One region of the Ewingella allii genome, then DNA from elsewhere that is predicted to be linked to it. Evidence: predicted binding sites of a transcription regulator. Region 1 holds the regulator's gene; the other holds the start of a gene.
The links. The regulator ArgR, encoded in region 1, controls arginine synthesis, uptake and breakdown. The targets are predictions, from matches to a motif close to ANTGAATAAAAATACANT.

Region 1 (16,040 bases):
GCGACCGGGTGAGGGTTTCCGTGCCGCCGATGGTGCGACTGGACGTCTCGCCGGACGTGGTGTTTGAGGCCACGCCGCAGCTGTTCTCGCTCAACGGTCGGGTGGATATCCCGTGGGCGCGCATTACCGTGCAGGAGCTGCCGGAAAGCGCGGTGGGCGTCTCGTCCGATGAAGTGATGCTCAATGACCAGCGGCAGCCGATTGCGCCGCCGTCGACCTCGATCCCCATCAACAGCAACCTGATGGTGAATATCGGCGATGACGTGCGTCTCGACGCCTTCGGCCTGAAAGCCCGTCTGAAAGGGGCGCTCAAGGTCGCGCAGGATAAACACGGTCTGGGGTTAAACGGCCAGATTGATATTCCTTCCGGTCGTTTCCACGCTTACGGGCAGGACCTGATTGTGCGTAAAGGCCAACTGCTGTTCTCCGGCCCGGCCGACCAGCCGCTGCTGAATCTGGAAGCGATTCGTAACCCAGACTCGACCGAAAATAACGTTATTGCCGGTTTACGTGTTACGGGCGAGGCGGATTCGCCTAAACTTGAAATATTCTCAGATCCGGTGATGTCGCAGGAACAAGCCTTGTCCTACCTGCTTCGCGGCCAAGGTTTGGACAGTTCTGGTGCCGATAGTGGCGCGATGACCTCAATGCTTATCGGTATGGGGGTTGCGCAAAGTGGTAAACTTGTGGGTAAAATCGGCGAAGCATTCGGTGTCAGCAATCTGGCGCTGGATACGCAGGGCGTTGGGGATAACTCTCAGGTGGTGGTCAGTGGCTATGTTTTACCGGGTCTTCAGGTGAAATACGGTGTCGGTATCTTCGACTCGCTGGCTACGCTGACTCTGCGTTATCGTTTGATGCCTAAACTTTACCTCGAAGCCGTTTCGGGTATCGATCAGGCATTGGATTTGCTTTATCAGTTTGAGTTTTAACTCATGTGACTTTTACTATACGAAACCAAACATGCGAATAATTGTTTATGGCAGTTTACGACGCAAGCAAGGCAATAGTCATTGGATGACGAACGCTCAGTGGTTGGGTGACCACGAGCTGGAAGGCTACGCGCTCTATAATCTGGGGCACTATCCGGCAGCCGTTCCAGGGGATGGAAAAGTCTATTGTGAAGTTTACCGCATCACGTCATCCATTATGGCTGAACTGGATGAACTGAAAAGTAATACAAAAGATTATAAACGTGAGCTGATTTCCACTCCGTACGGCAGTGCCTGGATCTACCTCTATATACGTTCGCTCGAAGGCGTACCGCGTATTGAAGGTGGTGATTGGCTCAAGCGTGCGGAAGATGTGAAGTAAGAACGCTGAGCAAGGTCGTCGTTCCGTTGATACCAAACACATCTCTTCTAAAACCAGGGAGAGAGACATAAAAAAAACACCGTCCAATGGGCGGTGTTTTTCTTTTTACTAAACTGTGTCAGTTTTCATCTCTGCTGATATGGAAATCTGCTGTATCGAGTTCAAAATCTTCTTCCATACCGAGTTTTTTCAGAATAGCTGGTAGCACTTGATGGATCGTCCGCATCCCTACCAATAGCTCGTTCATATAGATATCCGGATGTAATCGTAAAGCATTTGTCCCAAAACTTTCTTCTTCTGCCTCAACAGAAAGCGTGTCACTAGATGAGTTCACAAGGTCTAATAACTCTGCTTTTAAAGGGATTCTTGCTCGTAGCACTTTGTTCTTAATTTTATTCACTAAACGAATACAGTTGGTTTTAACTTTGTATCTAAAACATAAAATATCCGGCGATAAATCATTATTTATTCTTATTTTACATGCGGATAGCGCTAGTAGGCTATATTCTAACTCTGATACGGTATCGAATAAATCTAGCTCATCATCGTACATGAAATCTTCAATATATGCAGAGTAGAAGCCATATACTCCATTGAGAGCATTATACATTTCATAGATTAACGAAGTGATAGGATTAGCATTTATAGCATCCCAGAGCTGTTCCTCTAAATCTTCATCATCTATATCTGCATAATCAGCATCTAACTCGTGAGGGAAATCTTTGGGTATCTTGATACCAATTTGGTTCAGTACATCTAAAGTCTGGTGGCACAAATCATTCATTTCATCTAGCAAGGGGTAGGTTTCAATCCCAGTTTCAGCGTTTTGAAGTGCTGAGTTTGCAAGGAAATGAATTAATCCTTCCCATTTTTCAGCATTCTCTACAGAGCCAGCCAAGAGTATAAATGCCTCATCAAAGGTATTAGAGCCAATAATCTCTCTAACCTTTTTCTCCATTTCTGATGACATATGGTCACCTTTTTTCCATTTTGTAATCTGAGTGGGCGAAACACCAAGTTGGATAGCTAACGCCTTCTGGCTGCAACCTAGCTTATCTAATGCTCGTTTAATCAAATTTTCGCTAAGCATAGGAGACACCTCTTTAATTTTTATTTAGTGAAATTAGTGTGTTTTTTACTAAACTCATTTTAATGAATGATTTAGTTTATATCTATGTAAATTTACTAAACAATCTAATGTGCGAAGATAGAGAGAGGGTCTTGAGAAAAAGACTTTAAAGGATATTGTTTTGATATCAGATGGTTGCGATTTTACGAACATAAAAAAACACCGTCCAATGGGCGGTGTTTTTCTTTTTATACGGCTTGTACGGCCACCAGTCAGCGGCCGCGTAGCTCAAACAATTACTTGTTTTTAGCGCGTTCGAAAGAGGTCACGATCTCTTCCTTCGCGGCAGCAGCGTCAGCCCAGCCGTCAACTTTAACCCATTTGCCTTTTTCCAGCGCTTTGTACTGCTCGAAGAAGTGGGTGATCTGGCCGCGCAGCAGTTCTGGCAGGTCGTTCACATCTTTAATGTGATCGTACTCTTTGCTCAGTTTGGTGTGTGGTACTGCAACAACTTTGGCATCTTCGCCAGATTCGTCGGTCATTTTCAGCACGCCAACTGGACGGCAGCGAATGACTGAGCCTGGTTGCAGTGGGTACGGCGTTGGGACCAACACGTCTACCGGGTCACCATCAAGGGACAGGGTGTGGTTGATGTAACCGTAGTTGCATGGGTAGAACATCGCAGTCGACATGAAGCGATCCACGAACAGTGCACCGGTATCTTTATCTACTTCGTATTTGATGGGATCAGCATTAGCTGGGATTTCGATAACTACGTAGATATCTTCTGGCAAGTCTTTGCCTGCCGGCACATTGATTAAGCTCATTTTGGTTTCCTTCATTGAACCAGGAATTGGAGTGGCGGACATTATAGCCAAGTCCGTCACGATTTCCTGTCCTTTTCGTGGTGGGGATTTCTGGTGTTTCTCTCTTTTTCCCTGCTGTTAATCCCTATTGTTTGGCATGAAAGTTTTCTGAGTCCTCGCTTTACCGCCTAACTGCCTGTTTTACGGTTTCTTCTCAAGATTTTCACAAAATAGTCGATAACAAATGACATAAAAAAGTCTGCGGCATTGACAGATTACCTCTCTTCATTTTCCTCCATTTCCTAAACCACCGGATAACACAGCATGTTGAATAAGTTGAGCGTAAAGGCAGGGTTGATCGCCTTGTTAGGGGTAATGACCCTGATTTTATTGTTGGTCAGCGTCTTAGGAGCCAACGCCATTCGCCAGAGCGCCTCCTCGTTGCAGCAAATTAACCAGTTGCAGGGTGAAGAGTTGGGTTCGCTGGCGGAGAGTTACAGCTTCTCGCTGCGCGCTCGCGTGGCAAGCAGCGTGGCCGTGCGTCAGTTGGAAATTGGCATGGTGGATGACTCGAAGGCCACGGCGGGGCGAGTGGCAGGCTATTTGAAACAAGCCGATGAGAAAGTGGCTCTGTTTGTGGGGATTGATGATGGCAACGAGCAGGGGCGTGCGCTGACCAAGGCCTTGAAAGACGCCTATGATGCTTATAAAGCCAACGGTTTGCTCCCCGCGCTAGCGGCGATTCAGTCACAAAGCAGCGACGCCTATTACGACGTGTTAGAAAACAAAATGACGCCGTACAGCAACGCCTACGATAAGGCACTGAGCGATTTCCGCATTTACGCTCAGGAGAGCACCCAGCAGCGCATTGAGCATGCTCGCGCCCAGTCGCGCATCCAGCTGACCATTATTATTGTTGCCTGCATCGCTGCGATCTCTATCGCACTGCTGTCGTGGTTCGCGTTGCAGAAAATCATCATGCATCCGCTGAGCACCTCGATTGCCCAACTGGAGTTCATCGCGGCGGGCGATTTGACCCATGACATCGATGATTCGCGTAGCAACGAAATGGGCCGTCTGCTGCGCGCCATGAAGAAGATGCAAGACTCGCTGGCGGCCTCCGTTGGCCGAGTGCGCGATGCGGGCAATCAGATTGACGTCGGCACCCGCGAACTGGCTGCCGGAAACGTGAATTTGGCGCAGCGCACCGAAGAGTCGGCGGCTTCGCTGGAAGAGACGGCGGCTAGCATGGAGCAGTTGACCTCTACGGTGCGTATGAACGCCACCAACTCCGAGCAGGCGAATCAGCTGGCGCAGAGTGTCTCGAGCATTGCCGATAAAGGCAGTCAGGTGGTGAATCACGTGATGGATAAAATGCGGGCCATCACTGACAGCTCGAAACGCATTACCGACATCATCACGGTGATTGACGGTATTGCCTTCCAGACCAATATTCTGGCACTGAACGCCGCCGTTGAAGCTGCTCGCGCCGGTGAGCAGGGGCGCGGTTTTGCCGTGGTGGCGGGCGAAGTTCGTAGTCTCGCGCAGCGCAGCGCGCAGTCGGCAAAAGAGATCAAAGAGCTGATTGTGGACTCTGAAAGCCGCATCTCGGAAGGGGAAACCATGGTCAAATCGGCGGCCGGCACCATGACGGAGATTGCCAACGAAGTGCGCCGCGTTACCAGCTTAATGCGTGAGATTTCTATCGCCACCACCGAGCAGACGCACGGTATCGAGCAGGTGAATATCGCCATTACCCAAATGGATCAGGTGGCGCAGCAAAACGCCGCGCTGGTGGAAGAGGCGACGGCGGCAACGCGCTCGCTGGAAGAGCAAGCGCAGTTACTGGCGCAAAGCGTGTCGGTGTTTAAGCTCAGCCAGCAAGATTTGGTGTAAATCGAATCCAAACTAATGGCTTGGGCAAATAAAAAGGTTCGGCAAATGCCGAACCTTTTTTATGTAAGTGATGTACAGAGATAACGCGTTCTTATTGTGGGTAAGCGTCGTCTGGGAACTCAGCGATGAAGCGTTCTGCATCTTCAACCATAGAACGGTTGCCGACGAAGAAAGGTGCGCGCTCGTGCAGCTTTTGCGGAATGATGTCCAGAATACGGTTTTTACCGTCGCTGGCTTTACCACCGGCTTGCTCGGCAAGGAACGCCATCGGGTTGCACTCATACAGCAGGCGCAGTTTACCGGTAGGGTGACTTGCGGTGCTTGGATAGATATAAATGCCGCCTTTAAGCAGGTTACGGTGGAAATCCGCTACCAGAGAGCCGATATAGCGCGAGGTGTAAGGGCGATTTGTGGCTTCGTCCTGCTCCTGACAGTACTTAATGTACTTCTTAACGCCGAGCGGGAATCTGATGTAGTTGCCTTCGTTAATGGAGTACATGTTGCCCTTCGCAGGGAAACGGACTTTTTCATGAGACAAGCAGAAGACGCCGAGTGAAGGGTCATAGGTGAAGGCATGAACGCCCGCGCCCGTGGTGTAAACCAGCATGGTGGAGGAGCCGTAAACCACATAACCTGCCGCGACCTGACGGTTGCCCGGTTGCAGGAAGTCAGCTTCGGTGACCGGTTGGCCCAGTGGAGTGGTACGACGGTAAATAGAGAAGATGGTGCCGACAGAGACGTTGACATCAATGTTGGAGGAGCCATCAAGGGGGTCCATCAGGATCACGTATTTTGCATTTTCAGCACGTTCCCCTTCAAAGACGACAATCTCATCTTCTTCTTCCGACGCGATACCGGCAATTTCGCCGCGCGCTAACATCGCCGCTTTTAACTTTTCATTGGCGTAAAGGTCGAGTTTCATCTGAACTTCGCCCTGCACGTTTTCTACACCACTTGTACCGAGAATATCGACCAGCCCGGCTTTGTTGATGTCCCTATGAATGATTTTTGCGCCGAGTTTTATTGCTGAAAGGAGAGCGGTCAGCTCGCCCGTCGCATGGGGAAAATCCTGCTGCTTTTCAACAATAAATTCGCCTAACGTTTTCATGACGCATTCCCTAAATCTAGGATGGATAACGGTTTATTAATGAAACCTTAACATGAGCACGAGCAGTTTAGCCCAAATATATGGATGAATCCTAGGCAAATCCATTTCTTCTGGAGGATTCTGAGCGGTAGAATAGCGGCTGACTTAAAGGCATTAATGGAAAACATATGCGCATTCATATTCTTGGGATTTGCGGCACCTTTATGGGCGGGCTGGCAATGCTGGCACGCGCACAAGGGCATCAGGTTACCGGTTCAGATAACAACGTTTATCCACCAATGAGTACGCTGCTGGAGAATCAGGGTATTGAACTGATCCAGGGTTACGACCCCGCGCAGCTCGAGCCTCGTCCTGATCTGGTGATCATCGGCAACGCCATGACGCGTGGAAACCCGTGCGTGGAAGCTGTGCTGGAGCAGGGCATTCCTTACGTTTCTGGACCACAGTGGTTACACGACCACGTGCTGCCGGGCCGCTGGGTGATTGCCGTTGCGGGCACCCATGGTAAAACCACCACGGCTGGCATGGTCGCGTGGATCCTAGAAGCCTGCGGCTACGAGCCGGGCTATGTCATCGGCGGCGTGCCGGGCAACTTCGACGTCTCTGCACGTCTGGGTAACAGTCCGTTTATGGTGATTGAAGCCGACGAATACGACAGCGCGTTCTTCGACAAACGTTCCAAGTTTGTTCACTACAGCCCGCGCACGCTGGTGCTGAACAACCTTGAGTTCGACCACGCTGACATCTTCGACGACTTAAAAGCTATCCAGAAACAGTTCCACCATTTGGTTCGTCTGGTGCCGGGTCAGGGGAAAATCATTCTGCCCGACAATGACACGCCGCTGAAACAAGTGATGGCGATGGGCTGCTGGAGTGAGCAGGAGTTTGTTGGTGAAGCCGAAACCTGCGCCTGGGATGCCAAGAAGCTGACCCCGGACGCCAGCTCGTTCACCGTCTACCTGCGCGGTGAGAGCGTCGGCGAAGTGCACTGGTCGCTGGTTGGCGAACACAACATGCACAATGGCCTGATGGCGATCGCCGCGGCGCGTCACGTCGGCGTTAAGCCTGAAGATGCCTGCAAAGCCTTGGGCGATTTCATCAATGCCCGTCGCCGTCTCGAACTGCGCGGCGAAGCCTATGGCGTGAGCGTGTATGACGATTTTGCTCACCATCCGACGGCGATTCTGGCCACCCTTGCTGCCTTGCGCAGTAAAGTCGGCGGTACCGCGCGCATTTTGGCCGTGCTCGAACCGCGTTCTAACACCATGAAAATGGGCATGAGCAAGAATGAGCTGGCGCCAGCGCTGGGCCGTGCCGATGAAGTCTTCCTGTTACAGCCTCAGCACATTCCTTGGCAAGTAGCAGAAGTTGCTGAGCACTGTGTGCAGCCGGCTCACTGGAGCGCGGATGTCGACTCGCTGGCCGATTTAGTGGTGAAAGCCGCGCAGCCGGGCGACCATATTTTGGTGATGAGTAACGGCGGCTTCGGCGGCATTCACACCAAACTGCTGGATGCTCTGGCGGCGAAATCTGTGGCGGTCGAGCAGGAATAAGCTTCAGCCTGTTGGAACCTTCTTAAACACAGCTCCGGCTGTGTTTTTTTATGGCTGAAAGGCAGCAGGGCGCGGAAAAAAGGATAAAAAAAAGCTCCCGCAATACACGGGAGCCAAAGGGTGTCGTCGGACAGGACGACGAGGGTCTCGGGAAGTTAAGAGCACGGCAGTGGCAGTGTCAGCTCTCTTTCCAGCCTCAACAGCGCTTATTCTTATCGCTGGGTGGCTATTGAAACCGGGACTTCAATACAACAATTTTTCTACTTATGAGGGTGACTCGCTTCGCTCAATAAAGCTTATTTATAGAGCTCAGCCGTCGCGTGATATGCGCCTTCGTTATAAGCCTCAATCACACGGTAAGAGGTCGCGCCTTTGCTGTCGGCTTTGTCAGACAGTTGCTGGCGGATATCCATAGGTACGCCGTTAACGCCGCTGACGCTAATGGTACCCATAGGTTGTAAATTCTGTGCCTGATCGTTGGTGACCAAGTTGGCAGCTGAAGCGCCAAATGAGATGGCAGAGAACAGGCTAAGTGCAGCGATAGTAGTAGTGATTTTCATGACAATTTCCTGATATTTATGACGTTGATGCAGGTTATTTGATAGCAACGTCGATTCATGTTTTGGATTCATCAGGTCTGTATTATCAAGATTGAAGGGCGTTTTTGCGCTCTGGAAACTTGGTGCGTTGCAGCGATAAATCCGTTTTTTAATGCTTCGGCCTCTATTTCTTAGGCCAGATAATTTGTCTTACTCAAACTTCTCTTACTAAAACGTCTGTGACTTCAACGTCTTATTGGTAAATCTCTGCCGTTGCGTGGTAGTTGCCTTCTTGGCGAACTTCAATCACGCGGAAGGCTTTTGCACCTTGCTCATCCGCTTTATCAGATAGTGCCTGACGAATATCCGTAGGAGCACCGGCCACGCCGCTGACGCTAACCATACCGACGGACTGCAGATTTTTAGCCTGATCTTGTGTGACAGGTTGTGCTGCAAATGCGCCAAATGACAGTGCAGAGAGAATGCTGAATGCAGCGATAGTAGTTGTTACTTTCATGATTGACCTCGTCTCTTTTATTATGTAGTCCGAACAAACAGTGATTCACATCACGGAAATGAGTATACATCTAGTAACCCGAAATATTAATAGTTTGCTAATAGTTTTTGGTGTGGTTATAAGGGGGCTAGTAGTGTTTTTAATAACAGAAAAGAATAAAAAACGGCTTAAAATTGACCTTTTGAGGGTATTGTCTAGATAAATTAATGGGTTATGTCATTTGAGCTATTTGTGCTGAATATTGCAGAGATTCACACTATTGAAACCAGCATGTGAAGATGGTGTGACTGGTAGGGTCGTATTTAACAGGATGACATCTTGACAGGTCGTTTGGAAAACAACCTGATAGGTGGGTTTTAGGGTTAATAATTTATAAATAACCAGTAAAGAAGGTAGAAAAGGGTGCTCGCAGGATACCGTTGAGTACTTCACGGGTCACCTGCGCATATAATGGAGTGGCTTTACGCTGAGGAAGAGCGCGATTAAAGCTCTTGTTCGAACAGACTGAGAATGGCTTCGTACAGCTGTTTCACGCTAAACCCGCGGGCTGGCGTGGTGAAAATGGTGTCATCCCCGGCGATGGTGCCAAGAATGCCTTCCGATTTGCCTAATGAGTCCAGCAGGCGGGCAATAAGTTGCGCTGCGCCCGGGCTGGTGCGGATCACCACAACGGCATCGTTATAGTCGATATCCAGAACCAGGTTTTTCAACGGGCTGGTGGTGGTCGGGACACCAATCTCGGCCGGCAGGCAATACACCATCTCCATTTTCGCATTGCGGGTGCGTACGGCACCGAATTTGGTCAGCATGCGAGAAACTTTAGATTGGTTGATGTTCTCAAATCCGTCCTCTTGCAAAGCAAGGACGATTTCGCCTTGAGAACTGAACTTCTCTTCCTTCAATAAGGCTTTGAAGGCTTTAATTAGATCTTCCTGTTTGGCAGGATTACGCATTTTGCACCCTAAGGTCATAACGATAGTGCGGGTGATTATGCATATATATGAATTTTTATGCAATAAAGATAATCACGCATTACCCTGAGTTGTGCGCAATGTCTGGTTATACCCATTTATCCAGCGATGAATTTAGTAATGAATATGCTGGAATTGTGCATTGTTGACATAAGACATAGTTATTAAATTGTTATGGAATTGATATTGTCCTGATGCCATCAACGGGTGTAATGTAACCGCCGGTTAACCTGTCGTGTTTCGTGACGCTATTTTTATGATGTCATTGATTTATGCCATTGATGCATAAGCAAATAATCTTAAATAAAGCCGACATACAGCCAAAATTACCGCGTAGCTTCTCAATCTCAGGTATAGAGATTGTTGCAGTAGTGCAGTGGATGATGGTCACTACCTAGATGAATTCACGGCGCTTTTTAAGTTTATGATAATAAAGGAGTATAGGATGAAAGTTGCAGTTCTCGGTGCAGCTGGCGGTATCGGCCAGGCCCTCGCCCTTCTACTCAAGACCCAACTGCCTTCAGGTTCAGAACTCTCTCTGTATGACATTGCCCCCGTTACCCCGGGCGTAGCAGTTGACCTCAGCCACATCCCTACAGCAGTAAAAATCAAAGGTTTCAGCGGTGAAGATGCAACGCCTGCACTGGTTGGTGCTGACGTGGTGCTGATCTCTGCTGGCGTAGCTCGTAAACCGGGCATGGACCGTTCCGACCTGTTCAACGTGAACGCGGGCATCGTCCGTAACCTGATTGAGCAAGTGGCTAAAACCTGCCCGAAAGCACTGATTGGTATTATCACCAACCCAGTGAACACCACCGTTGCCATCGCAGCAGAAGTGCTGAAAAAAGCCGGTGTTTACGACAAAAACAAACTGTTCGGCGTGACGACTCTGGATGCTATCCGTTCAAACACATTCGTGGCTGAACTGAAAGGCAAACAGCCTCAGGACATCGAAGTACCTGTGATCGGCGGCCACTCAGGCGTGACTATCCTGCCACTGCTTTCTCAGATCCCTGGCGTCTCTTTCACTGAAAGTGAAGTCGCTGATCTGACTAAACGTATCCAGAACGCGGGTACGGAAGTGGTTGAAGCGAAAGCCGGTGGCGGATCTGCAACCCTGTCTATGGGTCAGGCTGCGGCACGTTTCGGTCTGTCTCTGGTTCGTGCTCTGCAAGGCGAAAGCAACATTGTTGAATGTGCTTATGTTGAAGGTAAAGGCGAACACGCCCGCTTCTTCGCACAGCCAATTCTGTTGGGTAAAAACGGCGTAGCCGAGCTGAAAAGCGTGGGTACTCTGAGCGCATTCGAGCAGCAATCTCTGGATTCAATGCTCGACGTACTGCGTAAAGATATCGAGTTAGGTGAGCAGTTCATCAACAAGTGATATCTGCCTAGGCAGTGCCAAATCAACCGCCGGTCTCCCCGGCGGTTTTTTTATGCGTTGTTTGCAAGAACCTCAGGCTTTATTTGGGGAACGGATTTTTCGCTCAATTCTTTTAGAGGTCGTAGGATCAAAATATCTGTTCGGCCAAATGAGGGAAGGGTGGATACCTATTGCATCAGCAATAATGCGCTCTCCTTTAGGCCACGGCCGCGATAATGCATTTGCTAGGGTTGATGAACTCAAACCGGCCTCTCGTGATACTGCCGCCAGGGTGGTGCCTTTCTTGCGTAATGCAGCAATAATGTCTGCCTGATGCCAATTTTCTTTATGTCCTTTCATACGTATTCCCTTTTATTATCGGCAAGTTGATCGTCGTAATATTGATATGATTTTTGGTATCAAGATCCAGAATATGAGCTTTAAAAATGGATGTTCTTGGTTTCTGAAAAGCTTTTCATTTTTGGGAAAATATCTCTTTATTCTTGCTAACGCAAATGAGTAATACAAATTGTTCTAAATTAATGGCGCAAGTTAATCAAAACCGCCTATTTATTAGGAGGATAAATGAATGACTTTTTTTGCTACTTTAAATATATGAATAAGATGTCTGACTAATTACCGACAGCCGTGAGGTCCTTGGTGGCAAGTGAGTGAGGGTTGTAAAAGATTTTCGCTCATCACTTTTGGTTTTATCTCTTTGAAAAATATTGGTTTAATGATTTTGATTGGTTTGTTGACTAACTGTTTAATACTTTCCAAAAAACACTGATTGTGTATTTATTAACTTTCATAAAAAAGATTAATCGATATCTGGGCTTCTTTTGTTACTTATTGAAGTGAGTTAATCAGCTTTATTACTTCTATTAAGTAGTGCTATAAGTTATCTGCTTTTATTAAATCTAAAGCTAAACGGAAAGCAGAACAGGCCATTTATGGACATTTTCATGGTCTCAGCGCGTTATAACAGCATTCTTTTGTGCAAATGCACAATATGAAAAGGAACGTTATGAAAAAAGAGTGGTTTTCAGCGAGGGAATTAATTGGTTTCGACGGTCTGCCAAATTCAACTCAGGGCATTCACAGTATGGCACGGCGTCAGGCATGGTTAAAACGCCGTCGTTGGGGTGTTCAGGGACGCGCCGTTGAATATCACATTGGCACTTTACCGATTAAGGCGATGAATAGCCTGGAAATGAAAGAGCAGTCCGCTGAATATGTTTACACTGCCCATCAAGATCCTCTGGCGATTTGGATTGAGAGCTACAAACAGTTAAAAGAAGATGAGCGGGATTTAATTATCAAATTCATCGTGCGGGAAGGGATGTCAGAGGTGTTAAATCGATTGAGCGCTAAGCCTTATACGCCTGATGTCTGAAGCCATGTGAAATGACAACTGTACCGCAGCCGAATCGCGGTACAGCCGTTTTAAGAGGCGTGGATTAGAAATCTCTTCTTACCGCAATATGCGCCAAGCCTTCCAGCGCCGTACGGTAAGGCGATTCTGGCAAGACCTGCAATGCGCGAATCGCCTTATCAGCTTCTTCTTCAGCGCGAGCGCGAGTGTAGTCCAGAGAACCCCACTGGTGCATCGCTGCCAGAACCGGCTCCAGCAGATGGCGGCCATTTCCTTGCTCAATAGCACCACGGATCATGGCTGATTGCTCGGCATCGCCGTGCTTCATGGCGTGAAGCAGAGGCAGGGTGGGTTTGCCTTCGTTCAGGTCATCGCCGGTGTTTTTACCCAGCGTCTCGCCATTCGCATCATAATCCAGCAAGTCGTCGATCAACTGGAAGGCCGTGCCCAGATAGCGGCCATAGTCTTGCAGACCCTGAATTTGCTCGTCGTTGCCGCCGGCCAGCATGGCCGATGACTGGGATGCCGCTTCGAACAGGCGGGCCGTTTTGCTGTAGATAACCTGCATATAGATCTCTTCCGTAATGTCCGGATCGTTGCAGTTCATCAGCTGTAAAACTTCACCTTCGGCAATCACGTTGACGGCTTTCGCCATCAGCGCCAGCACCGGCATTGACTCTAAATCCGTCATCATCTGGAAAGCGCGGGTATAGATAAAGTCGCCAACCAGCACGCTGGCGGCATTGCCAAAGGCCGCATTGGCTGTCGCTTTTCCACGGCGCATATCAGATTCATCAACCACGTCGTCATGCAGCAACGTCGCGGTATGGATAAACTCGATAAGGGCGGCGATGGTCACATGCTTGTCGCCTTCATAGCCCAACGCGCGCGCGGTGAGTACGGCGATCATTGGGCGAATGCGTTTACCACCGCCACTAATGATGTAATAGCCCAACTGATTGATCAGTGATACATCAGAATTCAGCTGTTCCAGAATGGTTGCGTTGACCGCAGCCATGTCCTGCTCGGTGAGATCGATAATCTGTTCTAGGTTCATTGTGTTTTTTCGGCTGCGTTACTCTTCACCGCAATGAGATCTGGCTCACATTGGCACATGGCGCTAACTGTAAAGGGGATTGTACTTGAAAAACAATGGAGATAAATGCCATCTAGTGAACTGCGCTTTTTTTCTTCTTTTGTCGTGAAAGTGCTCTTGTCATATGCTGATTTTTTGCGTAGAATTCGCGCCCTATTGTGAATATTTATAGCGCCCTCTGGACTATACAAAGTTGAGTGCGCGGAAAGCGGAGTTTTATATGTACGCGGTTTTCCAAAGTGGTGGTAAACAACACCGTGTTAGCGAAGGGCAGACTATTCGCCTTGAGAAATTGGACATCGCAACTGGTGAAACAGTTGAGTTCGACCAAGTTTTGATGATTGCTAACGGTGAAGAAATCAATATCGGTCTGCCATTAGTTTCTGGCGGTTTGATCAAGGCTGAAGTTATTGCTCACGGTCGTGGCGACAAAATTAAGATCGTTAAATTCCGTCGTCGTAAGCATTACCGTAAGCAACAGGGCCACCGTCAGTGGTTCACTGATGTTAAAATCACCGGCATTAGCGCTTAAGTTTAGGAGAGCGGAACAATGGCACACAAAAAGGCTGGCGGCTCCACACGCAACGGTCGCGATTCAGAAGCTAAACGTCTTGGCGTAAAACGCTTTGGCGGCGAAGCAGTACTGGCAGGCAGCATCATCGTTCGTCAGCGCGGCACCAAATTCCACGCTGGTAACAACGTGGGTTGCGGTAAAGACCACACTCTGTTTGCTTTGGCTGACGGTAAAGTCAAGTTCGAAGTTAAAGGCCCGAAAAATCGTAAATTTATCAGCATCGAAGCTGAATAAATTTCTCGAGTCTTAAGAAAATAGATGTAAGCCCCGCAATTCGTTGCGGGGCTTTTTACATTCTGGTTCGCCTAAGTATGGCAGGGACATGGACACGAAATCGCAGGCGCCTATAGGGATTCTGTTAGCGGTGATCACGGCAATGTGCTGGGGTTCGCTGCCTATAGCGATGAAGCAAGTGTTAGTCGTCATGGACCCTTTCACTGTCGTCTGGTTTAGGTTCTCTCTGGCCGCAGTGGTGCTGGGATGTATTTTGGCATCACGGCATAGATTGCCGCCGATGCAAATGTTCAAAAGTCCTCGCTGGTTGATTTTACTGTTAGTCGCGACCTGTGGGTTATTGGGCAATTTCGTCTTGTTTGGGTCATCTCTGCAATACCTCAGCCCTACGGCGTCGCAGGTTATCGGGCAGTTATCACCCGTCGGCATGATGTTCGCCAGCGTCATTATCTTGAAAGAGAAGATGCGCGTAACCCAAGTGATTGGGGCGGGCATGCTGATACTCGGCTTGGTGCTGTTCTTTAATACCAGCCTGATTGAAATTTTCACACGTCTCACGGATTACACCCTGGGTGTATTGCTGGGGATAAGTGCGGCAACGGTTTGGGTTATTTACGGCGTTACGCAGAAGGTCTTATTGCGGCGGCTAGCCTCACCTCAGATCTTGTTTTTGCTGTACACTTTATGTTCTATCGCATTGCTCCCGCTGGCCAGTCCGGCGATGCTCTCGCAGCTCAATAGTTGGCAATTTGCCTGTTTATTGTTTTGTGGCGCGAATACGTTAGTAGGATATGGCGCATTAGCGGAAGCGATGGCGAGATGGCAGGCGGCACAAGTAAGTGCATTTGTTACCCTGACGCCATTGTTTACCCTGCTATTTTCAGATTTATTAGCACTTGCCTGGCCTAATATGTTTGCTGCACCAGTGCTTAACCTAATTGGTTATTTGGGAGCATTCGTGGTGGTGGCGGGAGCGATGTTTTCCGCAATTGGCCATCGTTGGTGGCCTGGTCGGACAGAACAAACCCTGGTGGCGACTCTTAAGCAGCCGGGTGAATGATTTACGGAGACGGTACACATGAAGTTTGTAGATGAAGCCACAATTTTGGTCGTGGCAGGTGATGGCGGTAACGGCTGTGTCAGCTTCCGTCGTGAAAAATATATCCCTCGTGGCGGCCCTGATGGCGGCGACGGCGGCGACGGCGGCGACGTCTATGTGCTGGCAGATGAAAACCTCAACACGCTGATCGATTTCCGTTTTGTGAAATCTTATCGTGCAGAGCGCGGCACCAATGGCCAGAGCAGCGATTGTACGGGTAAACGTGGCAAAGACATCGTCATCAAAGTCCCGGTCGGTACGCGTATTCTGGATCAGGGCACTGGCGAAGTATTGGGTGACATGACCCGCCACGGCCAGCAGCAGATGGTTGCCAAAGGCGGTTTTCACGGCCTAGGTAACACCCGCTTCAAATCATCCGTAAACCGTTCCCCTCGCCAAAAAACGATGGGCACCAAGGGTGAGATGCGCGACATCTCTCTGGAACTGATGTTGTTGGCTGACGTGGGCATGCTAGGTCTGCCGAACGCCGGTAAATCAACCTTCATTCGCTCTGTCTCAGCCGCTA
Region 2 (16,040 bases), on a different contig from region 1:
TTTTCGTGTTTTCATCGCCGTCAGCCCCTTATTGAATCACTGCCAAACGTAGGCAGAATCCAAATGGACGCGGGTCCGCTCTGCCATGATTCAAATTAGCGATGGGGGAGGCCGAAGACCTTTCTGGTTTTGCCACTCATCTCTAACATGTGGCAATTATAGAAAGGTTTAGCCGATCAACATCTAATTACCAAACAGTAGTTTGATATTAATGAACTGTTGTTTCATAAATTACTGGGGAATGGATCTGCGACATCAGGGGTAACGGATGGGGATGGCAGATAAAACAAAGGCAGCCGAGTGGCTGCCTTAATGTGCTCATTAGGGTAAGCCGCAGTGGCAAAATTAGAGGTTGTCTGCTTTGCGCTTCTTCAGCTTGATACCAATCCAGAACACCAGCACCACGCTAATCAGCGACGGCAGGAAGTTGGAACCCAGCTGCGGGTACTCCGCGCGCACGATAGTGCTGTAAAGCAGGAAACCGAGCAGGAAGCTGGCCGCCGCTAAGGTCGGTAATCCCTTGGCCATTTCTTTGTGGTGATAGCGCAGATGCAGGCAATAGACCGCAAGGCAAAGTGCTATCACGGGAAAAACGGAGAAGGTTACTACGGAGCTAAAAAACGCGTCGAACGTGCCGTTGATCGACAGTCCGGCAATCAGAGCCAGGAGCAAAGTGCCATTATCCTGGTTCGGTTGTTCGGTCATCTTCAGTACCTCTGGACTTATTAGTTGGAGACACCGCCGTGCGCTCCTGCTGACGGCGATACCAGTAATATGCACCTTTAGAAATCATACGTAGCTGCAGCACCAGTCTCTCTTCGAGCTGGCGACGCTGGGCTATATCAACATCCAGCGCTTCGGCACCGGCGTTAAAGACGATGATCACCATGGCTTCTGCCTGCGCTTCAGTAAAGCTACGCGGCATGTGGTTTTCGAGTTGTAAATAATCTGCCAGTTCTGCAATAAAGTGCTGAATTTCACGAGCGACGGCGGCGCGGAAGGCCGCAGAGGTCCCGGAGCGTTCGCGCAGCAGTAAGCGAAAGGCGTTAGGATTATTGCCAATGAACTCCATAAAAGTCGATACGGAGGTGCGAATCACGCTGCCACCTTTGGCAATGCGCTGACGCGCTTGACGCATCAGTTGACGAAGCATTAACCCACTCTCGTCTACCATGGTCAGGCCGAGTTCATCAACATCGCGGAAATGGCGATAAAAAGAGGTGGGTGCGATTCCAGCCTCGCGGGAAACTTCACGCAGACTTAAACTGGCAAAGCTGCGTTCAGCACTGAGCTGGCTAAATGCCGCCTCAATCAGTGAGCGGCGCGTGCGCTCTTTTTGTTGTGCTCTTACGCCCATAACCTTCATCCGCAGTGTTTTCTTCTTATTAAAGGTGTTAATAAAATGACTCGTTATGATTTCACTATACCAAATTTTTTAACCCGCCGAGGTATAGAAAAGAGAGGATAAAGTGGGTCTGAATGTTGCGGTTTTCCCACGAATTGACAACTGCTTGTAGGGAAAACAGGACTAATATGTTACTTTCTCGTTGTTATTTTGTATAAAAAATAGGTTTCGAACCATGCAACAGCAATCTCATTTTGATGCCATTATCATCGGCTCAGGCCCTGGCGGAGAAGGCGCCGCTATGGGACTGGTTAAACAAGGGGCCAGAGTTGCGGTCATCGAACGCTATAATAACGTCGGTGGCGGCTGTACTCACTGGGGAACCATCCCTTCGAAAGCCCTGCGCCACGCCGTCAGCAGAATTATCGAATTCAACCAAAATCCGCTGTATAGCGACAATTCCCGCACCTTGAGTTCAAGCTTCCCCGACATCCTACGCCACGCTGACTCAGTGATTAATCAGCAAACTCGCATGCGTCAGGGTTTTTATGAGCGCAACCAGTGCCAGCTTTTCGCCGGTGACGCCAGCTTCGTGGATGAACACACTGTCAGCGTGCGCTACGCCGATGGCACCCATGAAGAGCTTACCGCCGACAATATCGTCATCGCCTGTGGCTCGCGCCCTTACCGCCCGCACGGCGTCGACTTTAGCCACCCACGCATCTACGACAGCGACTTAATCCTTGAACTGAGCCACGAGCCGCGCCACGTCATCATCTATGGCGCCGGGGTGATCGGTTGCGAATACGCGTCGATTTTCCGTGGTTTGAACGTCAAAGTCGACTTGATTAACACCCGTGACCGCCTGCTGTCATTCCTCGATCAAGAGATGTCTGACGCCCTCTCCTACCACTTCTGGAACAACGGCGTGGTGATTCGTCACAACGAAGAGTTTGAGAAGATTGAAGGCGTTGAAGATGGCGTGATCATGCACCTGAAATCCGGCAAGAAGGTCAAAGCAGACGCCCTGCTTTACGCCAATGGACGTACAGGTAACACCGATCAACTGGGCTTAGAAAACATTGGCTTAGTGGCTGATAGCCGTGGCTTGTTGAAAGTGAACAGCATGTATCAAACCGCGCTGTCGCATATCTATGCCGTGGGTGATGTCATTGGCTACCCGAGCCTGGCGTCGGCAGCTTACGATCAGGGCCGCATTGCCGCGCAGGCGATGATTCAGGGCGAAGCCAAAGTTCATCTGATTGAAAACATTCCGACCGGGATTTACACCATTCCGGAAATCAGTTCTGTCGGTAAAACCGAACAAGATCTGACCGCCATGAAGGTACCGTACGAAGTGGGCCGCGCGCAGTTTAAACATCTTGCACGGGCGCAAATCGCCGGGATGAACGTGGGGAGTCTGAAGCTGCTATTCCATCGTGATACCAAAGAAATCCTTGGTATTCATTGCTTTGGCGAGCGTGCGGCGGAGATTATCCACATCGGGCAGGCGATCATGGAACAGAAAGGCGAAGGCAATACTATCGAATATTTCGTTAATACTACCTTCAACTATCCAACCATGGCGGAAGCGTATCGCGTTGCCGCCCTGAATGGATTAAACCGCCTGTTTTAACGCAGCGTTATCCATATGAGCTTGCATGTGAACCTTGATGGCTTCGGCAAGCTGCTCATAGCGGCCACGCAGCGGGGAGCCGGGACGATATACCAGAGCAATGGTGCGTCTCGGTTCCGGCTTGTCGCACACCAAATAGGTCACGCCATCGCGGCTGCGCTCTTTTGGCACGGACAATGACGGTAACAGCGTAATACCACTGCCTGCCGCGACCATGTTGCGCAGGGTTTCAAGGCTCGTCGCGCGGAAATGCGTGTCTTCATCCGCCCCGGCCTGGAAACAGAAGCCCATCGCTTGATCACGCAAACAGTGACCATCTTCCAGCATCAGCAGCTTTTCTCCGGCTAAATCGGCCATGGCGACGCGATCGCGCGAGGCCCACGGGTGCTCGTCATAAATCGCCAGCTTCATTGGCTCATCAAACAGCGGCACTTCGATAAAGGCTTCGCTCTCTTTGACTAGCGCTAGGATTGCGCAATCAAGCTTCCCGCTGTCGAGCTGCGCCAGCAGTTGCTGGGTCTGCGCTTCGTGTAGATACATTTCCAGCTTTGGAAAGGTTTTATGCAACGTAGGAATGATTTGCGGCAGCAGGTAAGGCCCAACGGTCGGGATAAGCCCGATGTGAAGCGGCCCGGACATCGCCTCGCCTTGCTGGCTGGCCATCTCTTTCAGCACTTTCACTTCGCGCAGCACGGTTCTGGCTTGATCCACCAGCAATAAACCCGCTTGGGTGAACAGCACTTTGCGGCTGGTTCTCTCCAGCAGCATCACGCCCAGCTCATCTTCCAGCTTGCGGATCTGCCCGCTTAAGGTCGGCTGGCTCACATGACAAGAATCCGCAGCGCGTCGAAAATGACGGAACTCCGCCAAAGCCACCAGATACTCCAAATCACGAATATTCATTTTTCCTCCATTGCCATAACAGGTCGAGACGATAGCTCGCGGCGATAGATAAGATAGCAATCAACGATTATAACTATCAACAACAATCGTTAATAATGGCACACATCGAAACGATACTGACAGAGCGCAAGTTTTATATTTTATAAATTAAGAGGTTACTGATGTTTACAAGCCACGAAGGGAAACAAGTTCCACAAGTTACTTTCCACACTCGTCAAGGAGACCAATGGCTGGATCTCAGCACCGATCAACTGTTTAAAAATAAAACGGTCATTGTATTTTCGCTGCCGGGTGCCTTTACCCCGACATGCTCTTCGAGCCACTTGCCGCGCTACAACGAGCTGGCAGGCGTGTTTAAGAGCCACGGCGTAGACAGCATTCTGTGTGTCTCCGTCAACGATACTTTCGTCATGAATGCGTGGAAGGCTGAGCAAAGCGCCGCCAACATCACCTTCATTCCTGACGGCAACGGCGAATTCACCAAAGGCATGAACATGCTGGTTGAAAAAGCTGATTTAGGCTTCGGCCCGCGCTCTTGGCGTTACTCCATGCTGGTGCGTAACGGCGTGGTAGAGAAGATGTTTATTGAGCCAAACAAGCCGGGCGACCCGTTTGAAGTGTCTGATGCCGATACCATGCTGAAGTATCTGGCGCCGGATTATAAAGTGCAGGAATCGGTTTCCGTGTTCACCAAGCCGGGCTGCCCTTTCTGCTCTAAAGCGAAACAAATGCTGCAAGAGCGCGGCATTCAGTATGAAGAAATTGTATTAGGTAAAGACGCGACTACGGTCAGCCTGCGCGCTGTAACAGGCCGTGCAACTGTGCCACAAGTCTTTATTGGTGGTCGCCACATCGGGGGAAGCGACGATCTGGATGTCTATCTGAACAGCGAAGCAGACGTGTGCGAATTGGCACAATAAGACGACGCGTAAAGATTGTAAGAGAATTAACATAAGTAAAATGAAAGAAGCTCAAAATCAGGGTATTGCTGCAAGGCAAGCAGCCTGATGGCGAGTGAGAGACTACGTGAACATTCGGCGGACTTTATGTCCGCCTTTTTTTGTCTGCTTTTTACCTAAAGAAAAGGCCCCTGAACAGGAGCCTTTTGGTCTGACGCCGTGAGCGATTACTCGCCCAGGCGGCTTTTGGCATCGCTGATCGCCTGAGCAACCTGCTGTGGTGACACGCCGCCCTTGGCTGCGCGCTTGTCGAGGCAAGATTGCAGTTCAAGGATTGGGTAGACGTCATCGCCAATTACGCTGCTGAATTTCTGCAAATCGACCAGTGGCAGGGCTTCCAGCGCTTTGCCCTGAGCAATGGCTTCCACCACGGCTTCACCAACAATATGGTGAGCTTCGCGGAATGGCACGCCTTTGGCGACCAGATAATCCGCCAGCTCGGTGGAGTTCGCATAGCCCTGCTGCGCGGCTTCTTTACAACGCGGACGTTTGACCTGAATACCGTCCAGCACCAGCGCCGCCATTTGCAGACAGTCCATCCAAGTGTCGAGCGCGTCGAACAGCCCTTCCTTGTCTTCCTGCATGTCTTTGTTGTACGCCAGCGGCAGGCCCTTCATGGTCATCATGATGCCAGTCAGCGCGCCCTGCACGCGGCCACACTTGCCACGGATAAGCTCCAGCGCGTCCGGGTTTTTCTTTTGTGGCATTAGGGATGAGCCAGAGGTCACCCGGTCGGACAGATCTACAAACGACGCTTCTCCGCTGTTGAAGAAAATCAGGTCTTCGGCGAAGCGCGACAGGTGGATCATGCTGATAGAGGCGTTCGACAGCAGCTCCATCACATGGTCGCGGTCGGAAACGCTATCCAGGCTGTTGCGAGTCGCCGAGGCAAATCCTAACCAACCGGCCAGCTGCTCGCGGTCCATTGGGTACGCCGTGCCCGCCAGTGCGCCACTGCCCAACGGGCTGACGTCCAGACGTTTCAGAGTATCTTGCAGGCGGCTTTCATCACGCGCCAGCATCTCGACATAGGCCAGACACCAGTGTGCGAAAGTTACCGGCTGGGCGCGCTGTAGGTGAGTGTAGCCCGGCATGACCGCGTCCTGGTTCGCTTGCGCAGTGGCGACCAGCGCCTGCTGCAAGTGGCGCACGGCCTCTTGCAGGTTCAGCACCTGCTCTTTGCACCATAGTTTCAAGTCAGTGGCGACCTGATCATTACGGCTGCGGCCGGTGTGCAACTTCTTGCCGAGGTTACCAACTTTGTCGATAAGCTTGCCTTCCACCCAGCTGTGAATGTCTTCTGCGTCGCTGGCTAAGATAGCGCGCGGGTTAGCACGCACTTCTTCCAACAATACGCCTAAGGCTTCTTCCAGCTGAACCTGCTCTTCGGCAGTCAGCACGTTAACCGTCACCAACGCCTTCGACCACGCCACCGAGCCAATAATATCCTGCTCGGCAAGACGGTAATCGAAACGCAGGGAATCATTTAATTCTTTAAAACGCTGGTCTGCCGCCTGAGTGAAACGCCCGCCCCAAAGTGCCATAACTTGTACTCCTTGATCTATGCAAAAGGGCGCAGCCTGTGCGCCCTTAAAATATTTTCTACGCGCGAATTACTGCTTCTTTGAGTTCAGCGCACGAATTCTGGATGACAACGAGAACAGACGAATAAAGCCGCCCGCGTGGCTGTGATCATACACTTCATCTTCACTGAAAGTAGCGAACTCTTCAGAGTACATGCTGTTCGGAGAACTCTTCTGGATAGCCGTCGCGGTGCCTTTGTACAGCTTCACCACCACTTCGCCATTCACATCTTCTGCCAGTGCGTCAGCGGCGGCTTGGATAGATTCACGCAGCGGAGCGAACCAACGACCATCGTAAACCACGTAAGACATTTCATGGCCCAGCTGCTCACGCCATTTGAAGCTGTCACGGTCGAGAACCAGCTGCTCAACGCCACGCAGCGCAGCCATCATAATGGTGCCTCCCGGCGTTTCGTAGCAACCGCGGGATTTAATACCCACCAGACGGTTTTCCACGATATCGATACGGCCAACGCCGTGTTTCACGCCCAGCACGTTCAGCGCTTCGAGGCACTGGAATGGTGTCAGCTCTACGCCGTTAACCGCCACAACCGCGCCTTTCTCAACTTTAACGGTGACCAGCTCAGCTTCGTCCGGCGCGTCTTCTGGCGCGACTGTCCATGCCCAGCAATCTTTGTTTGCTGCATTCCATGGGCTTTCCAGCACGCCGCCTTCGGTAGAGATGTGCCACGCGTTTTCGTCACGGCTATAAATTTTTTCCAGCGACGCGGTGGTCGGGATATTACGCTCTTTCAGGTAATCCAGTAGGGCTTCGCGAGAACGCAGGTCCCACTCACGCCAAGGAGCGACCACTTTCAGCTGTGGAGCCAGCGCGGTGTAAGTGGTTTCGAAACGCACCTGGTCGTTACCTTTACCTGTCGCACCGTGGCACAGTGCATCAGCGCCCACTTTCAACGCCAGCTCAACCTGTGCTTTTGCAATCAATGGACGCGCCATTGAGGTGCCGAGCAGGTAGCTGCCTTCATACAACGCGCCGCTTTTCAGCACTGGGTAAACGTAGTCTTTGATGAACTCTTCACGCAGGTCAACCACGTGGCACTCAGAAGCACCGGTGCGCAGGGCTTTCTGCTCGATCCCTTCGAGGTCAGCACGCTCTTGGCCGATATCTGCAACGAAAGCCACCACTTCACAGTCGCCGTAGTTTTCTTTCAGCCATGGAATGATTGCCGAGGTGTCCAGACCGCCAGAATAAGCCAGAACGATTTTCTTGATACCTTTGGTTGCTGCCATGATGATTTCCTTTAAAAATTTTATTGATTTAACAATTCAGTCAATGGGTTAAGCACGAAGATCACGCCAGAATACGCGTACCGATCGCCGTGCCATTAAACAGTGCCGGAAGCTGCTCGGCGTGACGCCAGCTGGCGATATCCACCGGGCGGCCAAGAGAGCGCGCGGCGTCTAGCGCGGCGTGAACTTTCACAATCATGCCGTCGGTAATGATGCCTTGCTCAATCAGCTGTTCCGCTTTCTGCGTGGTCATTTCCGGGATGCGCTGGCCTTTGCCGTCGAGAATACCGCTCACATCTGACAGCAAGATTAAATCTGCGCCCAGCGTGGCTGCCAGTGCCGTCGCGGCTTGGTCAGCATTCACATTCATCAGTTCACCATCGGCGGTGATACCAATGGAGCTGATAATCGGCAGGTAGCCTGCGCCAGTCAGGGTGTTAATCAGCGCCGGAGAGCCGACTTCTGCTTTGCCGACATTACCCAGATCTTCGCTCAGTTGCGTTACCACTACCGAGCCGCCGTCTGCCAATGACAGGCCAACGGCGTTGATGTCGTTTTTCACCGCCCACGCCAGCAGGGTTTTGTTGGCGCTACCGGCCAATGCGCCAGTGATGATGTCGATTTGGTCCGCCGGAGTTACGCGCAGGCCAGCCTTCTTCACCACGGGCAGGTTGAGTTTCTTCATCAGCTCATCGACCAGATAACCGCCGCCGTGAACGATCACCAATGGGCGCTGATATTGCTGGCGATAGGTCACCAGCGCCATGAACAGGCGCTCGAGCGCTTCTTCATTGTCCAGCAACACACCACCTAATTTGATAACTAACGGATTCATAGCTGTTCGCGCCTCAATCGGTTTAAGTAAATGTTTGATTTTAGACCAAGATAAATTAAAGCAGCGATTGGGTTTCTGGGAAACCAAAGCGCAGGTTCAGACATTGCACTGCTTGCGCCGACGCGCCTTTTAGCAGGTTATCTTCTGTCGCAACCACAATCAGATGCTCGCCTTTCACCACAAAACCGATGTCGCAGAACGGCAGGCCCACCACGTCTTTCAACGCCGGAACGCCCTTGGTGTAGAGACGCACCAGAGGTTTGTCGTGGTAAGCGTTATGGAAGGCTTCCGCCACGTCCTGCGCCGTCACGCCCGCTTTCAGGCGGCAAGTGATGGTGGCCAGAATGCCGCGCGGGAAGTTGCCCAGGTGCGGGGTAAAGATCACCGGCACGCCGAGATGCTCTACAATTTCTGGGTGGTGACGATGATTGAATAGGCCGTAAGGTTGCAGGCTGACTTCGCAGAAGCTGGTGCCGAGAGAGGCTTTACGCCCCGCGCCGCTCACGCCGCTGGTCGCATTAATCACCGGCCACTGGTCTTCGTTCAACAGGCCATTTTCCACCAGCGGTTTTAACGCCAGCTGAGACGCCGTTGGGTAGCAGCCTGGGACCGCGATGAGTTGCGCGGTTTTGAGTTTGTCGGCTTGCCATTCAGCAAGGCCGTACACCGCCTTGTCCAGCCAGTCGAGGTGCTGGTGTTCAAAGCTGTAAAATTCGGAGTAGAAATCAGGCTTGTTGACGCGGAATGCACCGGACAGGTCAAACACCACGCAGCCTGCTGCCAAAAATTGCGGCGCCAGGTCGTGGCTGACTTCATGGGCAGTGGCTAAAAAAACCACATCGATATCTTTTGCCGCGTCTTCCACGTTTTTCATTGGCAAAACAGGCAGATCGAGGATGCCTTTTAACTGAGGGTGCAAATCAGAAAGCAATTTTCCTGCATCTGCACTTTGCGCTGAAACCATTAAAGCGGTTATGTTCATCTGTGGGTGGCGATTTAGGTAGGCAGCGAGTTCAGCTCCGGCGTAGCCTGTGGCACCAACAATCAGCGTATTCAACATGGGGTCTGTTCACCTTCTCAACTTAACTGTATGGCTTTGCGATACAGCGTACTTCTTAGGTAACAGGGTTCACCGCGTCATACGCCGTTCACCCGCGAGATTCTCAGCAACTGCGTTGGGTTAAACCGACCGTTCTTTCCGGTTCCCTTACGCGCTGGCATATTGTATTTTTATTCACATAAACTGCATGAATATGAATACTACCCTAACTAAAGGCTGTCAACAGTGAAGATGAAATTACCTCCTTTTATTGAGCTTTATCGGGCGTTAATCGCGATACCTTCGATCAGTGCCACAGACAGCGCATTAGATCAAAGCAACGAAAAGCTAATCAACCTGTTAGCAGGCTGGTTCCGCGATCTAGGCTTTAAGGTTGAAATCCAACCTGTGCCGAATACTCGCAATAAATTCAATATGTTGGCAAGCGTGGGCCAAGGTGCTGGCGGCCTGCTGCTGGCGGGCCATACCGATACCGTCCCCTTCGACGATGGCCGCTGGACTCGCGACCCTTTCACCCTGACCGAGCATGAAAATAAGCTCTATGGTCTGGGTACCGCCGACATGAAAGGTTTCTTCGCTTTTATCGTCGATGCGCTGCGGGATATTGATACAACCAAACTGACTAAACCTCTATATATCCTCGCCACCGCCGATGAAGAAACCACCATGGCAGGCGCGAGCTATTTTTCGAAAAACACCGCCATTCGCCCAGACTGCGCGATCATCGGCGAACCGACGTCGTTGAAGCCGGTTCGTGCGCATAAAGGCCATATTTCGAATGCGATTCGCATTACCGGGCAATCGGGCCACTCAAGTGACCCGGCGCGCGGCGTGAACGCCATCGACCTGATGCATGACTCCATTACCCAGCTGATTGGCCTGCGTAACACTTTGAAAGAGCGCTACAACCACAGCGGCTTTGTCATTCCTTATCCAACCATGAACTTCGGCCACATTAGCGGCGGCGATGCGGCCAACCGTATTTGCGCCTGCTGTGAGCTGCACATGGACATCCGCCCACTGCCGGGGCTGACGCTATCTGACCTCGACGGCCTGCTGCAAGAAGCGCTGGAGCCAGTTAGCAGTCGCTGGCCGGGCCGCGTCGCCATCGAAGAGCTGCATCCGCCGATTCCGGGCTATGAATGCCCGCCGGACCACCAGCTGGTGCAGGTGGTGGAGAAGCTGCTGGGCGTGGAAACCGAGATTGTTAACTACTGTACCGAAGCGCCGTTTATCCAAGAGCTGTGCCCGACACTGGTCTTAGGGCCGGGTTCGATTGAGCAGGCGCACCAGCCGGATGAATACATCGATACCGCCTTCATCAAGCCGACTCGCGAGCTGATCGCGCAAGTGGTTCATCACTTCTGCCACCACGTATAAGTGAAGAAAGAGTAGCCATATCAAGGGCGTCGCAGGGCGCTCTTGATACTGGACAATATGCTGATTAGACAAACTGATACCTTGTGAGCTGTAATTAAATTTCAGCCACATTGACGAAAAATGCCTTTTTTTAGTGAAGGAAACGACGTTTTTGCGGTAAAACAGTTGTGTAATTAAAAAAAGAGAAAGTTTGGCAGACAGAAAAAGGCGTCACAGCCTTACGGGTGAAAGTTATCTACAAATTATAAAAATCGGGTCCGAGGTCAACAGAGGTAATATGAACGAACAATATTCCGCAATGCGCAGTAATGTCAGTACCTTAGGTAAACTGCTTGGCGACACCATCAAAGATACGTTGGGAGAACATATCCTTGATCGTGTTGAGAAAATTCGTAAGTTATCCAAATCCTCACGCGCTGGAAATGAAGCAGATCGCCAAGAGCTGCTCTCCACGCTGCAAAACTTGTCCAACGACGAGTTATTGCCAGTGGCCCGTGCTTTTAGCCAATTCCTCAATCTGACCAACGTGGCCGAGCAGTACCACAGCATTTCGCCTAATGGCGAAGCGGCCAGCAATCCTGAAGTACTGGCGCAGCTAATTGAGCGCCTGAAAGCCAAAAATCTGACCGATCAGCAGCTGCGTGACGCGGTTGAAGAGCTTTCTATCGAGCTGGTGCTGACGGCTCACCCAACAGAGATTGCCCGCCGGACGCTAATCCACAAATTGGTGGAAGTGAACAACTGCCTGAAGCAGCTCGACCATAACGATCTGGCGGATTACGAGCGCAAGCAGATTATGCGCCGCCTGCGCCAGCTGATTGCCCAGTCATGGCATACCGATGAAATTCGTAAACACCGCCCTTCCCCGGTTGATGAAGCCAAATGGGGATTTGCGGTCGTTGAGAATAGCCTGTGGGAAGGCGTGCCGTCATTCCTGCGCGAGTTCAACGAACAGCTCGAAACCTCGCTGGACTACAAAATGCCAGTCGAAGCCGTGCCGGTGCGCTTCACCTCGTGGATGGGTGGCGACCGCGACGGCAACCCAAACGTCACGGCAGACATCACGCGCCACGTACTTTTACTGAGCCGCTGGAAAGCCACTGACCTGTTCCTGCGCGACGTCGCGGTGCTGATTTCCGAGCTTTCCATGACCGAAGCCACTGATGAACTGCGCGAGCGCGCAGGTGGTGAAGAAGGTATTGAGCCTTACCGCGTGATCATGAAGCGCCTGCGCAGCCAGCTGACCTCCACGCAGGTCTATTTGGAAGCGCGTCTGAAAGGCGAACGCCTGCCACAGCCTCACGATTTATTGGTCAACAATGACCAGCTGTGGGAGCCGCTCTACGCCTGCTACCAGTCACTGGTTGCCTGCGGCATGGGCATTATCGCCAACGGCCAGCTGCTGGACACTCTGCGCCGCGTGCGCTGCTTCGGCGTGCCGCTGGTGCGTATCGACATCCGCCAAGAGAGCACCCGCCATACCGACGCCATTGCCGAAATCACCCGTTACCTTGGTTTGGGCGATTACGAAAGCTGGTCAGAGTCTGACAAACAGGCCTTCCTGATCCGCGAACTGAACTCACAGCGTCCGCTGGTTCCGCGCTTCTGGGAGCCGAGCGAGTACACCAAAGAGGTGCTCGACACCTGTCAGGTAATTGCCGAAGCGCCGGAAGGCTCAATTGCCGCTTACGTCATTTCGATGGCGAAAACGCCGTCTGACGTGCTGGCCGTTCACCTGCTGCTGAAAGAGGCGGGTTGCCCGTTCACTCTGCCGGTAGCGCCGCTGTTCGAAACCCTTGATGACCTGAACAATGCTGATTCAGTGATGACTCAGCTGCTGAATATCGACTGGTATCGCGGCACCATTCAGGGCAAACAGATGGTGATGATTGGCTATTCCGACTCGGCGAAAGACGCTGGCGTGATGGCGGCTTCATGGGCGCAATACCGCGCTCAGGACGCATTAATCAAAACCTGCGAGAAAGCGGGCGTGCTGCTGACGCTGTTCCACGGACGCGGCGGTTCTATCGGTCGCGGTGGCGCTCCGGCCCACGCGGCCTTGCTCTCTCAGCCTCCGGGCAGCCTGAAGGGTGGCCTGCGCGTCACCGAACAGGGCGAGATGATTCGCTTCAAGTTCGGCCTGCCAGAAGTCACCATCAGCAGCCTGGCGCTCTATACCGGCGCGATTCTGGAAGCCAACCTGTTGCCGCCGCCAGAGCCGAAAAAAGCCTGGGTGGACATTATGGAGCAGCTGTCCGACGTCTCCTGCAACATGTATCGCGGCTATGTGCGCGAAAACAAGGATTTCGTGCCTTACTTCCGCGCGGCGACGCCGGAGCAAGAGCTGGGCAAACTGCCATTGGGCTCACGCCCGGCGAAACGTAAGGCCAACGGCGGCGTCGAAAGCCTGCGCGCTATTCCGTGGATCTTCGCCTGGACGCAAAACCGCCTGATGCTGCCAGCCTGGCTCGGCGCGGGTGCGGGCCTGCAAGCCGTGGTAGATGCCGGTAAACGCGATGAACTTGAGGCGATGTGCCACGACTGGCCGTTCTTCTCGACGCGTATCGGCATGCTGGAAATGGTCTTCGCCAAGGCCGACCTGTGGCTGGCGGAGTATTACGACCAGCGTCTGGTGGATAAAGAGCTGTGGCCGCTGGGACAGAAGCTGCGCGACCAGCTGGCAAGCGACATCAAAGTGGTGTTGGCGATTTCCAACGATGACCACCTGATGGCTGACCTGCCGTGGATTGCCGAGTCTATCGCCCTGCGTAACGTCTACACTGACCCACTGAACGTGCTGCAGGCCGAGTTGCTGCACCGCTCACGCCAGTTAGAGAAAGAAGGCAGTACGCCAGACGCGCGCGTTGAGCAGGCGTTGATGGTGACGATTGCGGGCGTGGCGGCGGGTATGCGCAACACCGGCTAGTGCTGACAAGTTAAGAGAAGCAAAAACTAAAAACCGGCGATTAAGCCGGTTTTTTTATGCATAAGATTTGAATGGTTAAACGGCCGCACTCAATGGAGTGGCAAGGCCCGGACGAACGCCCAGCGTGTGGCAGATGGCGTAACTCATTTCGGCGCGGTTCAAGGTGTAGAAGTGGAAATCCTTCACCCCTTCGCGGCTGAGGATTTTCACCATGTCCATGGCGATGTTGGCTCCCACCATTTTGCGGGTTTCCGGGTCATCGTCTAAGCCTTCGAACTGGCGCGTCATCCAGTGCGGCACGCGCACGTTGGTCATGGTGGCAAAGCGCGTCAGCTGTTTGAAGTTAGAGACTGGCAGGATACCCGGCACGATTTCCACATCAATGCCCTGTCCGGCACAGCGATCGCGGAAACGCAGGTAGCTTTCGACGTCGAAGAAGAACTGGGTGATGGCGCGGTTAGCACCCGCGTCGATTTTGCGTTTCAGGTTAATCAGGTCAGCCTGCGCGCTTTTGGCTTCAGGATGAACTTCAGGATACGCCGCCACGGAGATATCGAAGTCGCCCACGCCTTTCAGCAGTTGCACCAGATCCGTGGCGTATAACTCAGGAACGCCGCCGCCCGGAGGCAGGTCGCCGCGCAGCGCTACGATGTGGCGGATGCCGCTGTCCCAGTAATCCTGGGCGATTTGCGTCAGTTCTTCACGGGAGGCGTCCACGCAGGTCAGATGCGGCGCAGCTTCCAGCCCGGTACGCTCTTTAATGCCTTTGATGATGCTGTGCGTGCGCTCACGTTCACCGGAGTTCGCGCCGTAGGTCACGGAAACGAATTTCGGCTTAAGGCTGCTCAGGCGATCGATAGAGCTCCACAGCGTGTCTTCCATCTCGCTAGTGCGCGGCGGGAAAAACTCAAAAGAGACGTTAAACTGGCCCTGCAACTCTGACAGGTTCTGGTTCAAAGCTTCGCGTTGATTGGCGTGGAAAAAACTCATGCTTTCTACCTCGTGGCTCACGACATCTTGTTATTGATTTGTTCTAGATTTGTAAGCATCTAGACGTCTAAACACCTAAACGTATGGATAGACAATGAAGGATGCGAGCAAATGTGTCAACGACAAAAAAGCGTCTAACTATGATTAATCTTCACTCAAATTGAATGAATTTCAAGTTGGGGAATAAAGTATTGGCGAGGAGAAAAAAACGGCATGAAGCCCCTCCCGACAGGCGTCGGAAGGGGTTTAAGAGAATTAAAGTAGCTGGCTCAGACGGTTAAGGTCAGATTGCAACGCACCGGCGGTGACATCGCGCCCCGCGCCCGGCCCGCGAATCACCAGTGGGTTATCGCGATACCAGCGGCTTTCGATAGCAAACACGTTATCGCAAGGCAGCAGCGACGCCAGCGGATGGTCATCGCGCACGGCTTCCACGCCAACGCGCGCCTTACCGTTGGCATCAAAACGCGCCACGTAACGCAGCACCAGCCCCATTTCGCGCGCCGCTTCCAGACGTTGCAGCATCTGCTGATTCAACGCTTCGCCATCTTCAAAGAATTGGTCAACCGAGCCGGTTTCGCAGCCTTCCGGCACTAAAGACTCGACGCGAACGTGGCTCGGCTCGATATCGTAGCCCGCCTCACGCGCCAAAATAATCAGCTTGCGCATCACGTCCTGACCGGACAAATCGACGCGCGGGTCAGGCTCAGTCAGCCCTTGCTGCCACGCCAGATCCACCAGCTCGGTAAATGGCAAGGTGCCGTCAAATTGCAGGAACAGCCATGACAGCGTGCCGGAGAATATCCCGCTAATCGCCAGAATGCTGTCGCCGCTTTCGCGCAGGTCACGCACGGTGTGGTTAATCGGCAAACCCGCGCCCACGGTGGCGTTGTACAGCCAGTGGCTGCCGGTTTTGGCGAAGGCGTCGCGAATTTGGCGGTACTTGTTGCTGTCAGAGGCCCCGGCCAGTTTGTTGGCGCTAATCACGTGGAAACCGTAACTGGCGAAGTCCAGATACTGGTCTGCGATATCGCCGCTGGCGGTGACGTCGAGCACCACCAAATCGTCATACGGGTGAGCACGCATCCACAGGAACAGGGATTCTTCATCATGATCGCGGGCTTCGTCTTCAAAGAAGGCCAAGGCGCGACTGGCGTCCAGCCCGTCGTAGT

Region 2: argC (N-acetyl-gamma-glutamyl-phosphate reductase) is a predicted target of ArgR. The motif match lies at 9,734-9,751, and genes of this name have one in related genera.

The regions. Positions count from the first base shown of each region.
Region 1 covers NZ_JAWUDN010000008.1:38,808-54,847, forward strand. Annotated here, with positions in the region: gene tamB (autotransporter assembly complex protein TamB) at 1-932, shown strand, start outside; gene SBO83_RS16550 (gamma-glutamylcyclotransferase family protein) at 964-1,314, shown strand; gene SBO83_RS16555 (helix-turn-helix domain-containing protein) at 1,433-2,404, opposite strand; gene ppa (inorganic diphosphatase) at 2,680-3,210, opposite strand; gene SBO83_RS16565 (methyl-accepting chemotaxis protein) at 3,514-5,085, shown strand; gene fbp (class 1 fructose-bisphosphatase) at 5,177-6,193, opposite strand; gene mpl (UDP-N-acetylmuramate:L-alanyl-gamma-D-glutamyl-meso-diaminopimelate ligase) at 6,361-7,746, shown strand; gene yhcN (peroxide/acid stress response protein YhcN) at 8,043-8,306, opposite strand; gene yhcN (peroxide/acid stress response protein YhcN) at 8,539-8,802, opposite strand; gene argR (transcriptional regulator ArgR) at 9,285-9,755, opposite strand; gene mdh (malate dehydrogenase) at 10,219-11,157, shown strand; gene SBO83_RS16600 (helix-turn-helix domain-containing protein) at 11,230-11,496, opposite strand; gene SBO83_RS16605 (DNA-binding protein) at 12,164-12,532, shown strand; gene ispB (octaprenyl diphosphate synthase) at 12,597-13,568, opposite strand; gene rplU (50S ribosomal protein L21) at 13,828-14,139, shown strand; gene rpmA (50S ribosomal protein L27) at 14,158-14,415, shown strand; gene SBO83_RS16625 (DMT family transporter) at 14,504-15,475, shown strand; gene cgtA (Obg family GTPase CgtA) at 15,494-16,040, shown strand, end outside.
Region 2 covers NZ_JAWUDN010000012.1:99,635-115,674, reverse strand. Annotated here, with positions in the region: gene SBO83_RS20435 (MFS transporter) at 1-15, opposite strand, end outside; gene SBO83_RS20430 (YijD family membrane protein) at 346-705, opposite strand; gene fabR (HTH-type transcriptional repressor FabR) at 680-1,357, opposite strand; gene sthA (Si-specific NAD(P)(+) transhydrogenase) at 1,581-2,981, shown strand; gene oxyR (DNA-binding transcriptional regulator OxyR) at 2,964-3,884, opposite strand; gene SBO83_RS20410 (glutathione peroxidase) at 4,046-4,804, shown strand; gene argH (argininosuccinate lyase) at 5,011-6,387, opposite strand; gene SBO83_RS20400 (argininosuccinate synthase) at 6,457-7,677, opposite strand; gene argB (acetylglutamate kinase) at 7,739-8,512, opposite strand; gene argC (N-acetyl-gamma-glutamyl-phosphate reductase) at 8,568-9,572, opposite strand; gene argE (acetylornithine deacetylase) at 9,798-10,952, shown strand; gene ppc (phosphoenolpyruvate carboxylase) at 11,230-13,878, shown strand; gene metF (methylenetetrahydrofolate reductase) at 13,954-14,868, opposite strand; gene SBO83_RS20370 (bifunctional aspartate kinase/homoserine dehydrogenase II) at 15,124-16,040, opposite strand, start outside.